3 regions of the Intestinimonas butyriciproducens genome follow, and region 1 is predicted to be linked to each of the others. Evidence: a T-box and tRNA genes for the amino acid it is inferred to sense, from the RefSeq annotation. Region 1 holds a T-box; the other regions hold tRNA genes.
What was found. The T-box of region 1 lies ahead of ileS (isoleucine--tRNA ligase). A T-box ahead of a tRNA ligase gene usually reads a tRNA of that ligase, here a tRNA-Ile.

Region 2: it has a tRNA-Ile gene. The T-box ahead of ileS (isoleucine--tRNA ligase) is inferred to sense a tRNA for this amino acid. The anticodon was not compared.
Region 3: it has a tRNA-Ile gene. The T-box ahead of ileS (isoleucine--tRNA ligase) is inferred to sense a tRNA for this amino acid. The anticodon was not compared.

The regions. Positions count from the first base shown of each region.
Region 1 covers NZ_CP011524.1:102,289-106,428, reverse strand. The annotation lists gene ileS (isoleucine--tRNA ligase) at 1-1,599, opposite strand, end outside; T-box leader at 1,677-1,901, opposite strand; gene SRB521_RS00495 (DivIVA domain-containing protein) at 1,951-2,748, opposite strand; gene SRB521_RS00490 (cell division protein SepF) at 3,111-3,590, opposite strand; gene SRB521_RS00485 (YggS family pyridoxal phosphate-dependent enzyme) at 3,621-4,140, opposite strand, start outside.
Region 2 covers NZ_CP011524.1:3,137,574-3,141,713, reverse strand. The annotation lists rRNA gene SRB521_RS15510 (16S ribosomal RNA) at 496-2,027, shown strand; tRNA gene SRB521_RS15505 (tRNA-Ile) at 2,136-2,212, shown strand; tRNA gene SRB521_RS15500 (tRNA-Ala) at 2,278-2,353, shown strand; rRNA gene SRB521_RS15495 (23S ribosomal RNA) at 2,623-4,140, shown strand, end outside.
Region 3 covers NZ_CP011524.1:665,328-669,467, forward strand. The annotation lists rRNA gene SRB521_RS03380 (16S ribosomal RNA) at 304-1,835, shown strand; tRNA gene SRB521_RS03385 (tRNA-Ile) at 1,944-2,020, shown strand; tRNA gene SRB521_RS03390 (tRNA-Ala) at 2,086-2,161, shown strand; rRNA gene SRB521_RS03395 (23S ribosomal RNA) at 2,431-4,140, shown strand, end outside.

The DNA.
Region 1 (4,140 bases):
CTCCTTGGTAAAATGGGTGTGGCCGCACTTGGGACATTTGAATCCGTCGGGGAGCAGCTCTTCGGCCTCCCGGTCGAACCAGACGTTGGACCCGTGCGCCCGGAACAGCTCGGAGACGTGGTCGATGGTCTCAGGGGTGACGATATCCGCGCCGCAGGCGTCGCAGTAGAAGATGGGGATGGGCACGCCCCAGACCCGCTGGCGGCTGATGCACCAGTCGTTGCGCTCGGTGATCATGGAGGTCATGCGGTCTTTGCCCCAGTCGGGCTTCCACTGGATGGCGTCGCAGGCCTTCACCGCCGCGTCCTTGATGGCGTCCACGGAGCAGAACCACTGCTCTGTGGCGCGGTAGATGATGGGGTGCTTGCAGCGCCAGCAGTGGGGGTAGGAGTGGGTAATCTTCTCGCTGGCAAGCAGCGCCCCGCAGGCGCCCAGATCCTCCACCACCATGTCGTTGCCCACGGCGTAGAACTGTCCGTTGTACCGCTCGTCGGTCATAACGCCCTTGGCGTTCACCGGCACGGGCACGCCGATGTGGGTGAGGCCCGCCTTGTCGTACTGCTGGCAGATCTGGAAGTCCTCCGCGCCGAAGCCGGGGGCGGTGTGCACGCAGCCGGTGCCGGCGTCCAGGGTGACGTGCTCACCGTTGAGGATCACGGAGTCCCGGTCGAAAAGCGGGTGAGCGGCGGTCATGAGCTCGAACGCGGCGCCCTTGAGGGTGGCCAGCACCTTGCAGGCGCCGAAATCAATGCCCGCAGCCTTGCATACGCCCTCGGCCAGGGTCTGGGCCAGGACATAGACTTCTCCGGAGGGAACCTCCAGCAGCACATAGTCCAGCTCGGCGTTGAGGCAGATGGCCATATTGCCCGGGATGGTCCAGGGCGTGGTGGTCCAGATGACGAAGAAGAGCTTGGAGAGGTCGCAGTATTGGGCCAGCATTCCCTTGTCGTCGCGGACAGGGAACTTCACGAAGATGGTGGTGCAGGGGTCGTCGGCATACTCGATCTCGGCCTCGGCCAGGGCGGTCTGGTCATGGGGGCACCAGTACACCGGCTTCATCCCCTTATAGATAAAGCCCTTTTTGGCCATCTCGCCAAACACCTTCACCTGCTTGGCTTCAAAATGGGGCTTCAGCGTGAGGTAGGGATCGTCCCACTCTCCCAGCACGCCCAGGCGCTTGAACTGCTCCCGCTGCTTGTCCACAAAATCAAGGGCGTACTCCTTGCACTTCTCCCGAAACTCGGAGGTGGTGAGCGCATCCCGCTTCACCTTTTTGTTTTTCAGGATGGCGGATTCGATGGGCAGGCCGTGGGTGTCCCAGCCGGGGACATAGGGGGAGCAGTAGCCCGTCATGTTTTTCTCTTTGACGATGATATCCTTGAGGATCTTGTTCAGCGCGGTACCGATGTGGATGTTTCCGTTGGCGTAGGGAGGCCCGTCGTGGAGGACGAAGAGGGGTTTCCCGTCGTTACGGGCGACCATCTTGTGGTAGAGGTCCTTGTCATACATCGCCTGGAGCATCTCTGGCTCGCGCCTGGGGAGCCCCGCCCGCATGGGGAAATCGGTCTGGGGCAGGTTGACGGTCTTATTATAGTCCATGTCTTGCGTTCTCCTTTTCTCTTCTGTTCTGCTTCTCGGTATGGGGACGCGCACGAAAAAACGCCTTTGTCTCTCCAAAAAGAGACAAAGGCGTTGAAAGCCTCTGCGGTACCACTCTTCTTGCCGCGGACATGCCGCGGCCCCTCGCATGGCCGGTAACGGGGCCAACCGTAGCCGCCTACTCCTCCTTCAGCGGAACGCTCCAAGGTGATCTTCCCACCCCTTCTCCGTCCGCCTCTCACCCAAACGGCGGCTCTCTGTACGGTTACAGGGGCGCTACTCGTCCTTTTCCACGCGTTTTTCCTATTGCCAGTGCATTTTATCCGCTTCCGCCCTCTTTGTCAAGGGGGTTTACTTGATTTCGTAATCTTTCCCGAACTGAAGATGCTCCAAATCGATGTTCAGGCGCTTGGTGGGCTCCTCCGCGGAAGGCGCGCCCTCCGCCCGGTCGGCCGCCCGGCGCTCCGGGTTTACCTTCATCTTCCGCTCGGTCTCGCCATCCCGGTCCAGGAAGGTGGCGGTCAGTTCACCGTACAGACCGCCTGGCTTCTCCTCTGAGATCTCGGCGTCCAGCTCCTCCGTGGGCAACTCCTTGGTGTCCTCCAGGTCCTCCTGTTCTTCCTCCACGATGCGCTGCACCGAGGCCTCGATGTCCTGCACCGCGGTCACCACCGGATCGGGCGCCTTGGGCGCGGACGGCGTAAGCTGAGAGAGGCTGTTCATATAGTCCAACTCATGCTGGTAGAGCTCCTTGAGCTTGGCCACATAGGCCGCGGTGGCGTTCTGGGCGGCGGTGAGGCGGAGCTGCTCCGCCTCCACCTCCTGGCGGAGGCCGCTCACCCGTTTCCGGGCCTCCTCCTCCGCGTGAGACACCAGGGAGGCCCGCTTTTCCTCGGCCTCCTTCACCATGTCGTCCGCCATCTTCTGGGCGGTGAGCAGTGTCTTACGCATGGCGTCCTCGGTGGAGCGGTATTCCTCCACCTTGTCCACCAGCACCTTCATCTTGCTCTTAAGCGCCGCATTTTCCTTATACAGGGTGGTATAGTCCTCGGTCAACTGATCCAAGAACTCGTCCACCATGGCCATATTGTAGCCGCCGAAACCGGCTTTTGCAAAGGCGTGCTCAGAGACCTCCTGAGGCGTCAGCATGGTAATCCCTCATTTCTCTATCTGTAAAAGGTGATCGGACAAGTGTGGCGGAGCGCAAACCGCTCTTTGCGCCTCCGCGCTTCGTCGTCGGAAGAAACTCCGCTCTGCTCCGCCGGTCTTGCGTCCGGCATCCGCTGCGCTCCGTTCTTCCTCCTCTCCCCACAAAGCCTTGCGGCTTTACGGGGCCCCCTTGGGCGGCCCTCTGTGTGCCTGTTCCCGTGCGCTCCGCGCTTCTCTCACGCTGCGGCTCGCTCGCATTCGGGCAAATAAGCCTGCCGCTTCGCAAAAATGCCGTACGCTCCGCGCACCTGTTTTTTGCCTCCGCTCGGTCTTATTTGCCCTGCTCGCGGCCTCCGCCCTTCTCAGAAATACAATCCGTTGTTCTCCAGCTCGTCGATCAGGTCGCCCAGGATATCCACATTATAGGGCGTGATGATATAGGTGGAAATGGCAACCTTTTTGATCTTCCCCTCGTTGGCATAGGCCACGCCGGAGAGAAAGTCCAGCAGACGGCGGGCAATATCCTTGTTGGTCTGCTCCAGATTGAGCACCACCGTGCGCTTCTCCCGCAGGTGGTCGGCGATCTCCGCCGCGTTCTCAAAGCGGTCGGGCTTTACCAGCACCACCTGAAGCTGGGTGGTGGTGTGGATGTTGACCACCTTGTTGCTGCGGCGGGGCTCAGGGTCCGCGGAATAGAGCGTGCCGGTGGACTCCCGGGCATCCCGGGCCTTCTCCTTGCGCTCCACACGGGAGACGGGGGGCTCGAAGTCGTCGAACTCCTCCTCGTCTTCCTCATCCTCATAGGGGCGGGCCAGCCGCTTGATCTCGTCAATGAATCCCATATGATGTACATCCTTTCGTGTCGTAAGGGCTCACTCGGGACGGTGCAGAGGCGGGCGGGGCCCGAACAAGGCGGTGCCCACCCGCACCAGGGTGGCCCCCTCCCGGACCGCGTCCTCGTAGTCGCCGCTCATACCCATGGACAGGCAATTGATATCGGACTTATTATCCTCTATTTTGTTTCTTATGTCAACAAAAAGCTGGTGTGTCTCCTGAAAAAAGGGTCTGTTCCCGCCGGGACCCTCCGCGACAGGGGGGATGCACATCAGTCCCCGCAGCCGGACATGCTCCGCCTGGAGGGCCAGCCGGGCCAGGGCCGGGATATCCTCGGGCATACAGCCCCCCTTGCTCTCCTCTCGGCCGATGTTCACCTCCAGGAGGATATCCTGGACGATGCCCAGCTTCTCGGCCTGCCTGTCCACCGCCTCCAGCAGGCGCGGGGAGTCCACCGACTCGATGAGGTCCACCCGGCCCACCACATACTTTACCTTGTTGGTCTGGAGGTGCCCGATGAAATGGACCCGGGCCCCGTCGTAGGCGTAATCGTCCAGG
Region 2 (4,140 bases), 190 kb from region 1:
GAGTTTGGTATATTAACTGAGCGCCAAACGCCGGGCAGGAAAACAGTGGCAAAGAGCGGAAGAAAAATCCGTGAGCGGCTGAAAAAATGCTTGACAAGAGCTTGGCCATCTGCTAGAATAACAAAGTTCGCGTCAGCCGAGAGGCGGCACTGATTCAAGGGGATTTGAAAAAAGTGCTTGACAAGGGCTTGAAGATCTGGTAAGATATAAAAGTTCGCGTGAGACGCAAACGAGTCAAGTGTCGAAATGATTTCGAAAGAAATTGAAGAAAACGCTTGACAATGAGAGTGCCATGTGGTACAATCAAAATCCCGCCGCTGGAGCGGCGTGCACCTTGTAAATTAAACAACGTGAAGAAGAAACACGAAGCACCAGAAAAGGACTTGAGGTCCTTTCTAAAGTCGCAAGACTTGGAAAGGCTCTTGACAAATTTCTTTGAAGCTATGGAAAGCTTCAATAAGATGATTTAAGGAACGGAAGTTCTTTAGATACCATTTTATTGAGAGTTTGATCCTGGCTCAGGATGAACGCTGGCGGCGTGCTTAACACATGCAAGTCGAACGGAGCACCCCTGACGGAGTTTTCGGACAACGAAAGGGAATGCTTAGTGGCGGACGGGTGAGTAACGCGTGAGTAACCTGCCTTGGAGTGGGGAATAACAGCCGGAAACGGCTGCTAATACCGCATGATGTATCTGGATCGCATGGTTCTGGATACCAAAGATTTATCGCTCTGAGATGGACTCGCGTCTGATTAGCTAGTTGGTGAGGTAACGGCTCACCAAGGCGACGATCAGTAGCCGGACTGAGAGGTTGGCCGGCCACATTGGGACTGAGACACGGCCCAGACTCCTACGGGAGGCAGCAGTGGGGAATATTGGGCAATGGGCGAAAGCCTGACCCAGCAACGCCGCGTGAAGGAAGAAGGCCCTCGGGTTGTAAACTTCTTTTGTCAGGGACGAAGCAAGTGACGGTACCTGACGAATAAGCCACGGCTAACTACGTGCCAGCAGCCGCGGTAATACGTAGGTGGCAAGCGTTATCCGGATTTACTGGGTGTAAAGGGCGTGTAGGCGGGAGTGCAAGTCAGATGTGAAAACTATGGGCTCAACCCATAGCCTGCATTTGAAACTGTACTTCTTGAGTGATGGAGAGGCAGGCGGAATTCCCTGTGTAGCGGTGAAATGCGTAGATATAGGGAGGAACACCAGTGGCGAAGGCGGCCTGCTGGACATTAACTGACGCTGAGGCGCGAAAGCGTGGGGAGCAAACAGGATTAGATACCCTGGTAGTCCACGCCGTAAACGATGGATACTAGGTGTGGGGGGTCTGACCCCCTCCGTGCCGCAGTTAACACAATAAGTATCCCACCTGGGGAGTACGATCGCAAGGTTGAAACTCAAAGGAATTGACGGGGGCCCGCACAAGCGGTGGAGTATGTGGTTTAATTCGAAGCAACGCGAAGAACCTTACCAGGACTTGACATCCTACTAACGAAGCAGAGATGCATAAGGTGCCCTTCGGGGAAAGTAGAGACAGGTGGTGCATGGTTGTCGTCAGCTCGTGTCGTGAGATGTTGGGTTAAGTCCCGCAACGAGCGCAACCCTTATTGTTAGTTGCTACGCAAGAGCACTCTAGCGAGACTGCCGTTGACAAAACGGAGGAAGGTGGGGACGACGTCAAATCATCATGCCCCTTATGTCCTGGGCCACACACGTACTACAATGGCGGTCAACAGAGGGAAGCAAAGCCGCGAGGTGGAGCAAATCCCTAAAAGCCGTCCCAGTTCGGATTGCAGGCTGAAACTCGCCTGTATGAAGTCGGAATCGCTAGTAATCGCGGATCAGCATGCCGCGGTGAATACGTTCCCGGGCCTTGTACACACCGCCCGTCACACCATGAGAGTCGGGAACACCCGAAGTCCGTAGCCTAACAGCAATGGGGGCGCGGCCGAAGGTGGGTTCGATAATTGGGGTGAAGTCGTAACAAGGTAGCCGTATCGGAAGGTGCGGCTGGATCACCTCCTTTCTAAGGAGAGCTCGATGGGGAGAAGTACTCATCGAAAAGTCCTAAGGTCAGGCTTTTCTGGGGAGTGGATCGCTTCACGTTGTTTAATTTAGAGGGCGCACGCCATATGGGCCCATAGCTCAGCTGGCTAGAGCGCACGACTGATAATCGTGAGGTCGGTGGTTCGAGTCCACTTGGGCCCACCACTTTCTTTCTTTGGAGAAAGAAGGAAGGCAAAGGAAGCTTTAGCAGAGCTTGGCACACCGGACGCGGGGGTATAGCTCAGTTGGTAGAGCACCTGCTTTGCAAGCAGGGGGTCACCGGTTCGAGTCCGATTACCTCCACCATTTAGAACAGATTTCAGTGCTCGATGGAGATTGAGGACTGAAATCTGTCCTGAAAGGGACAGAGGTCTGCACCTTGAAAACTGAACAATGTGAAAGAAAGTATTGAGAGCAAGCAACAGAGGGCAATTAATAGCAAATGTTGTGGAACTTTAAGATAGAATGGCGAAAGCTGTTCTAGTGAAGGGTAAAAACAATAAGCCAATTAAGAACTCTTTGAGGCCTGCATAATTCATGATCATAACGTAGAACCAGGAGATGGTTCTGCGAAAGGTCAAGCTAGAAAGAGCGCAAGGGGAATGCCTTGGCATCAGGAGCCGACGAAGGACGTGACAAGCTGCGATAAGCTACGGGGAGCGGCACATACGCATTGATCCGTAGATTTCCGAATGGGGCAACCCGGCAGAGCAATACTCTGTCAGCGTGCGTTGAATCAAATAGGCGTACGCGGGGAACCGCCTGAACTGAAACATCTAAGTAGGGCGAGGAAGAGAAATCAACCGAGATTCCGCAAGTAGTGGCGAGCGAACGCGGAAGAGGCCAAACCAGAGGATTTATTCTCTGGGGTTGTGGACTCACATAACGGTGCAATAGTTTAGCCGAATGGTATGGGAAGGCCAGCCACAGCGGGTGAGAGCCCCGTAGGCGAAAAGCGAATTGCATCAGTGAGGATCCAGAGTACCGCCGGACACGTGAAACCCGGTGGGAAACAGGGGGGACCACCCTCCAAGCCTAAATACTACCTGATGACCGATAGAGGAGCAGTACCGTGAGGGAAAGGTGAAAAGGACCCCGGGAGGGGAGTGAAATAGAACCTGAAACCTTGTGCTTACAAGCACTCAAAGCCCGTTAATGGGTGATGAGGTACCTTTTGTAGAATGGTCCGGCGAGTTATTGTAACAAGCAAGCTTAAGGTATTCAGTACCGGAGGCGCAGGGAAACCGAGGGTTAATAGCCCGTATAAAGTTTGTTGCAATAGACCCGAAACCGGGTGACCTATCCATGAGCAGGTTGAAGTGGGGGTAAAACCCCATGGAGGACCGAACGCACGTTCGTTGCAATGACCGGCGATGACTTGTGGATAGCGGTGAAATTCCAATCGAACCCGGAGATAGCTGGTTCTCCCCGAAATAGCTTTAGGGCTAGCGTTAGTTTAGATTACCGGAGGTAAAGCACTGAATGGGCTAGGGGCCGATAAGGTTACTGAACCCTATCAAACTCTGAATGCCGGCTAATTGATGACTAGCAGTCAGACTACGTGAGATAAGTTTCGTGGTCAAAAGGGAAACAGCCCAGACCCACAGCTAAGGTCCCAAATGTATGCTAAGTGGAAAACGATGTGGAGTTGCGAAAACAACCAGGATGTTGGCTTAGAAGCAGCCACTCATTAAAAGAGTGCGTAATAGCTCACTGGTCGAGTGACTCTGCGCGGAAAATATAACGGGGCTAAGCATGCAACCGAAGCTTGGGCTTGTCGCAAGACAGGGGTAGGGGAGCGTCGAATATGGGGTGAAGTCGCAGCGGGAGCAGCGGTGGACTGTATTCGAGTGAGAATGCCGGAATGAGTAGCGAGAATTATGTGGGAATCATAATGGCCGAAAATCTAAGGTTTCTTGGGGAAGGTTCGTCCGCCCAAGGTAAGCCGGGAGCTAAGGCGAGGCCGCAAGGCGTAGTCGATGCACATACGGTAGAAATTCCGTAGCCGCCGAACTTTAAGCATGCTGACACTTTGGAATAGGGGAACCCGGGCGTTGGTTGACCCGGGCGTAAGGGACCGAAAAATAGTAGGG
Region 3 (4,140 bases), 560 kb from region 1:
AGATCTGGTAAGATATAAAAGTTCGCGTGAGACGCAAACGAGTCAAGTGTCGAAATGATTTCGAAAGAAATTGAAGAAAACGCTTGACAATGAGAGTGCCATGTGGTACAATCAAAATCCCGCCGCTGGAGCGGCGTGCACCTTGTAAATTAAACAACGTGAAGAAGAAACACGAAGCACCAGAAAAGGACTTGAGGTCCTTTCTAAAGTCGCAAGACTTGGAAAGGCTCTTGACAAATTTCTTTGAAGCTATGGAAAGCTTCAATAAGATGATTTAAGGAACGGAAGTTCTTTAGATACCATTTTATTGAGAGTTTGATCCTGGCTCAGGATGAACGCTGGCGGCGTGCTTAACACATGCAAGTCGAACGGAGCACCCCTGACGGAGTTTTCGGACAACGAAAGGGAATGCTTAGTGGCGGACGGGTGAGTAACGCGTGAGTAACCTGCCTTGGAGTGGGGAATAACAGCCGGAAACGGCTGCTAATACCGCATGATGTATCTGGATCGCATGGTTCTGGATACCAAAGATTTATCGCTCTGAGATGGACTCGCGTCTGATTAGCTAGTTGGTGAGGTAACGGCTCACCAAGGCGACGATCAGTAGCCGGACTGAGAGGTTGGCCGGCCACATTGGGACTGAGACACGGCCCAGACTCCTACGGGAGGCAGCAGTGGGGAATATTGGGCAATGGGCGAAAGCCTGACCCAGCAACGCCGCGTGAAGGAAGAAGGCCCTCGGGTTGTAAACTTCTTTTGTCAGGGACGAAGCAAGTGACGGTACCTGACGAATAAGCCACGGCTAACTACGTGCCAGCAGCCGCGGTAATACGTAGGTGGCAAGCGTTATCCGGATTTACTGGGTGTAAAGGGCGTGTAGGCGGGAGTGCAAGTCAGATGTGAAAACTATGGGCTCAACCCATAGCCTGCATTTGAAACTGTACTTCTTGAGTGATGGAGAGGCAGGCGGAATTCCCTGTGTAGCGGTGAAATGCGTAGATATAGGGAGGAACACCAGTGGCGAAGGCGGCCTGCTGGACATTAACTGACGCTGAGGCGCGAAAGCGTGGGGAGCAAACAGGATTAGATACCCTGGTAGTCCACGCCGTAAACGATGGATACTAGGTGTGGGGGGTCTGACCCCCTCCGTGCCGCAGTTAACACAATAAGTATCCCACCTGGGGAGTACGATCGCAAGGTTGAAACTCAAAGGAATTGACGGGGGCCCGCACAAGCGGTGGAGTATGTGGTTTAATTCGAAGCAACGCGAAGAACCTTACCAGGACTTGACATCCTACTAACGAAGCAGAGATGCATAAGGTGCCCTTCGGGGAAAGTAGAGACAGGTGGTGCATGGTTGTCGTCAGCTCGTGTCGTGAGATGTTGGGTTAAGTCCCGCAACGAGCGCAACCCTTATTGTTAGTTGCTACGCAAGAGCACTCTAGCGAGACTGCCGTTGACAAAACGGAGGAAGGTGGGGACGACGTCAAATCATCATGCCCCTTATGTCCTGGGCCACACACGTACTACAATGGCGGTCAACAGAGGGAAGCAAAGCCGCGAGGTGGAGCAAATCCCTAAAAGCCGTCCCAGTTCGGATTGCAGGCTGAAACTCGCCTGTATGAAGTCGGAATCGCTAGTAATCGCGGATCAGCATGCCGCGGTGAATACGTTCCCGGGCCTTGTACACACCGCCCGTCACACCATGAGAGTCGGGAACACCCGAAGTCCGTAGCCTAACAGCAATGGGGGCGCGGCCGAAGGTGGGTTCGATAATTGGGGTGAAGTCGTAACAAGGTAGCCGTATCGGAAGGTGCGGCTGGATCACCTCCTTTCTAAGGAGAGCTCGATGGGGAGAAGTACTCATCGAAAAGTCCTAAGGTCAGGCTTTTCTGGGGAGTGGATCGCTTCACGTTGTTTAATTTAGAGGGCGCACGCCATATGGGCCCATAGCTCAGCTGGCTAGAGCGCACGACTGATAATCGTGAGGTCGGTGGTTCGAGTCCACTTGGGCCCACCACTTTCTTTCTTTGGAGAAAGAAGGAAGGCAAAGGAAGCTTTAGCAGAGCTTGGCACACCGGACGCGGGGGTATAGCTCAGTTGGTAGAGCACCTGCTTTGCAAGCAGGGGGTCACCGGTTCGAGTCCGATTACCTCCACCATTTAGAACAGATTTCAGTGCTCGATGGAGATTGAGGACTGAAATCTGTCCTGAAAGGGACAGAGGTCTGCACCTTGAAAACTGAACAATGTGAAAGAAAGTATTGAGAGCAAGCAACAGAGGGCAATTAATAGCAAATGTTGTGGAACTTTAAGATAGAATGGCGAAAGCTGTTCTAGTGAAGGGTAAAAACAATAAGCCAATTAAGAACTCTTTGAGGCCTGCATAATTCATGATCATAACGTAGAACCAGGAGATGGTTCTGCGAAAGGTCAAGCTAGAAAGAGCGCAAGGGGAATGCCTTGGCATCAGGAGCCGACGAAGGACGTGACAAGCTGCGATAAGCTACGGGGAGCGGCACATACGCATTGATCCGTAGATTTCCGAATGGGGCAACCCGGCAGAGCAATACTCTGTCAGCGTGCGTTGAATCAAATAGGCGTACGCGGGGAACCGCCTGAACTGAAACATCTAAGTAGGGCGAGGAAGAGAAATCAACCGAGATTCCGCAAGTAGTGGCGAGCGAACGCGGAAGAGGCCAAACCAGAGGATTTATTCTCTGGGGTTGTGGACTCACATAACGGTGCAATAGTTTAGCCGAATGGTATGGGAAGGCCAGCCACAGCGGGTGAGAGCCCCGTAGGCGAAAAGCGAATTGCATCAGTGAGGATCCAGAGTACCGCCGGACACGTGAAACCCGGTGGGAAACAGGGGGGACCACCCTCCAAGCCTAAATACTACCTGATGACCGATAGAGGAGCAGTACCGTGAGGGAAAGGTGAAAAGGACCCCGGGAGGGGAGTGAAATAGAACCTGAAACCTTGTGCTTACAAGCACTCAAAGCCCGTTAATGGGTGATGAGGTACCTTTTGTAGAATGGTCCGGCGAGTTATTGTAACAAGCAAGCTTAAGGTATTCAGTACCGGAGGCGCAGGGAAACCGAGGGTTAATAGCCCGTATAAAGTTTGTTGCAATAGACCCGAAACCGGGTGACCTATCCATGAGCAGGTTGAAGTGGGGGTAAAACCCCATGGAGGACCGAACGCACGTTCGTTGCAATGACCGGCGATGACTTGTGGATAGCGGTGAAATTCCAATCGAACCCGGAGATAGCTGGTTCTCCCCGAAATAGCTTTAGGGCTAGCGTTAGTTTAGATTACCGGAGGTAAAGCACTGAATGGGCTAGGGGCCGATAAGGTTACTGAACCCTATCAAACTCTGAATGCCGGCTAATTGATGACTAGCAGTCAGACTACGTGAGATAAGTTTCGTGGTCAAAAGGGAAACAGCCCAGACCCACAGCTAAGGTCCCAAATGTATGCTAAGTGGAAAACGATGTGGAGTTGCGAAAACAACCAGGATGTTGGCTTAGAAGCAGCCACTCATTAAAAGAGTGCGTAATAGCTCACTGGTCGAGTGACTCTGCGCGGAAAATATAACGGGGCTAAGCATGCAACCGAAGCTTGGGCTTGTCGCAAGACAGGGGTAGGGGAGCGTCGAATATGGGGTGAAGTCGCAGCGGGAGCAGCGGTGGACTGTATTCGAGTGAGAATGCCGGAATGAGTAGCGAGAATTATGTGGGAATCATAATGGCCGAAAATCTAAGGTTTCTTGGGGAAGGTTCGTCCGCCCAAGGTAAGCCGGGAGCTAAGGCGAGGCCGCAAGGCGTAGTCGATGCACATACGGTAGAAATTCCGTAGCCGCCGAACTTTAAGCATGCTGACACTTTGGAATAGGGGAACCCGGGCGTTGGTTGACCCGGGCGTAAGGGACCGAAAAATAGTAGGGAAGTCCTTGATGTCCAGAGGCGAGAAAAGGCATGTGGTATACTAAGGCGCCCGTACCGCAAACCGACACAGGTAGATGAGGAGAGAATCCTAAGGCCAACGGGAGAAGGGTTGTTAAGGAACTCGGCAAAATGACCCCGTAACTTCGGGATAAGGGGAGCCTGCGCGAGCAGGCCGCAGAGAATAGGCCCAA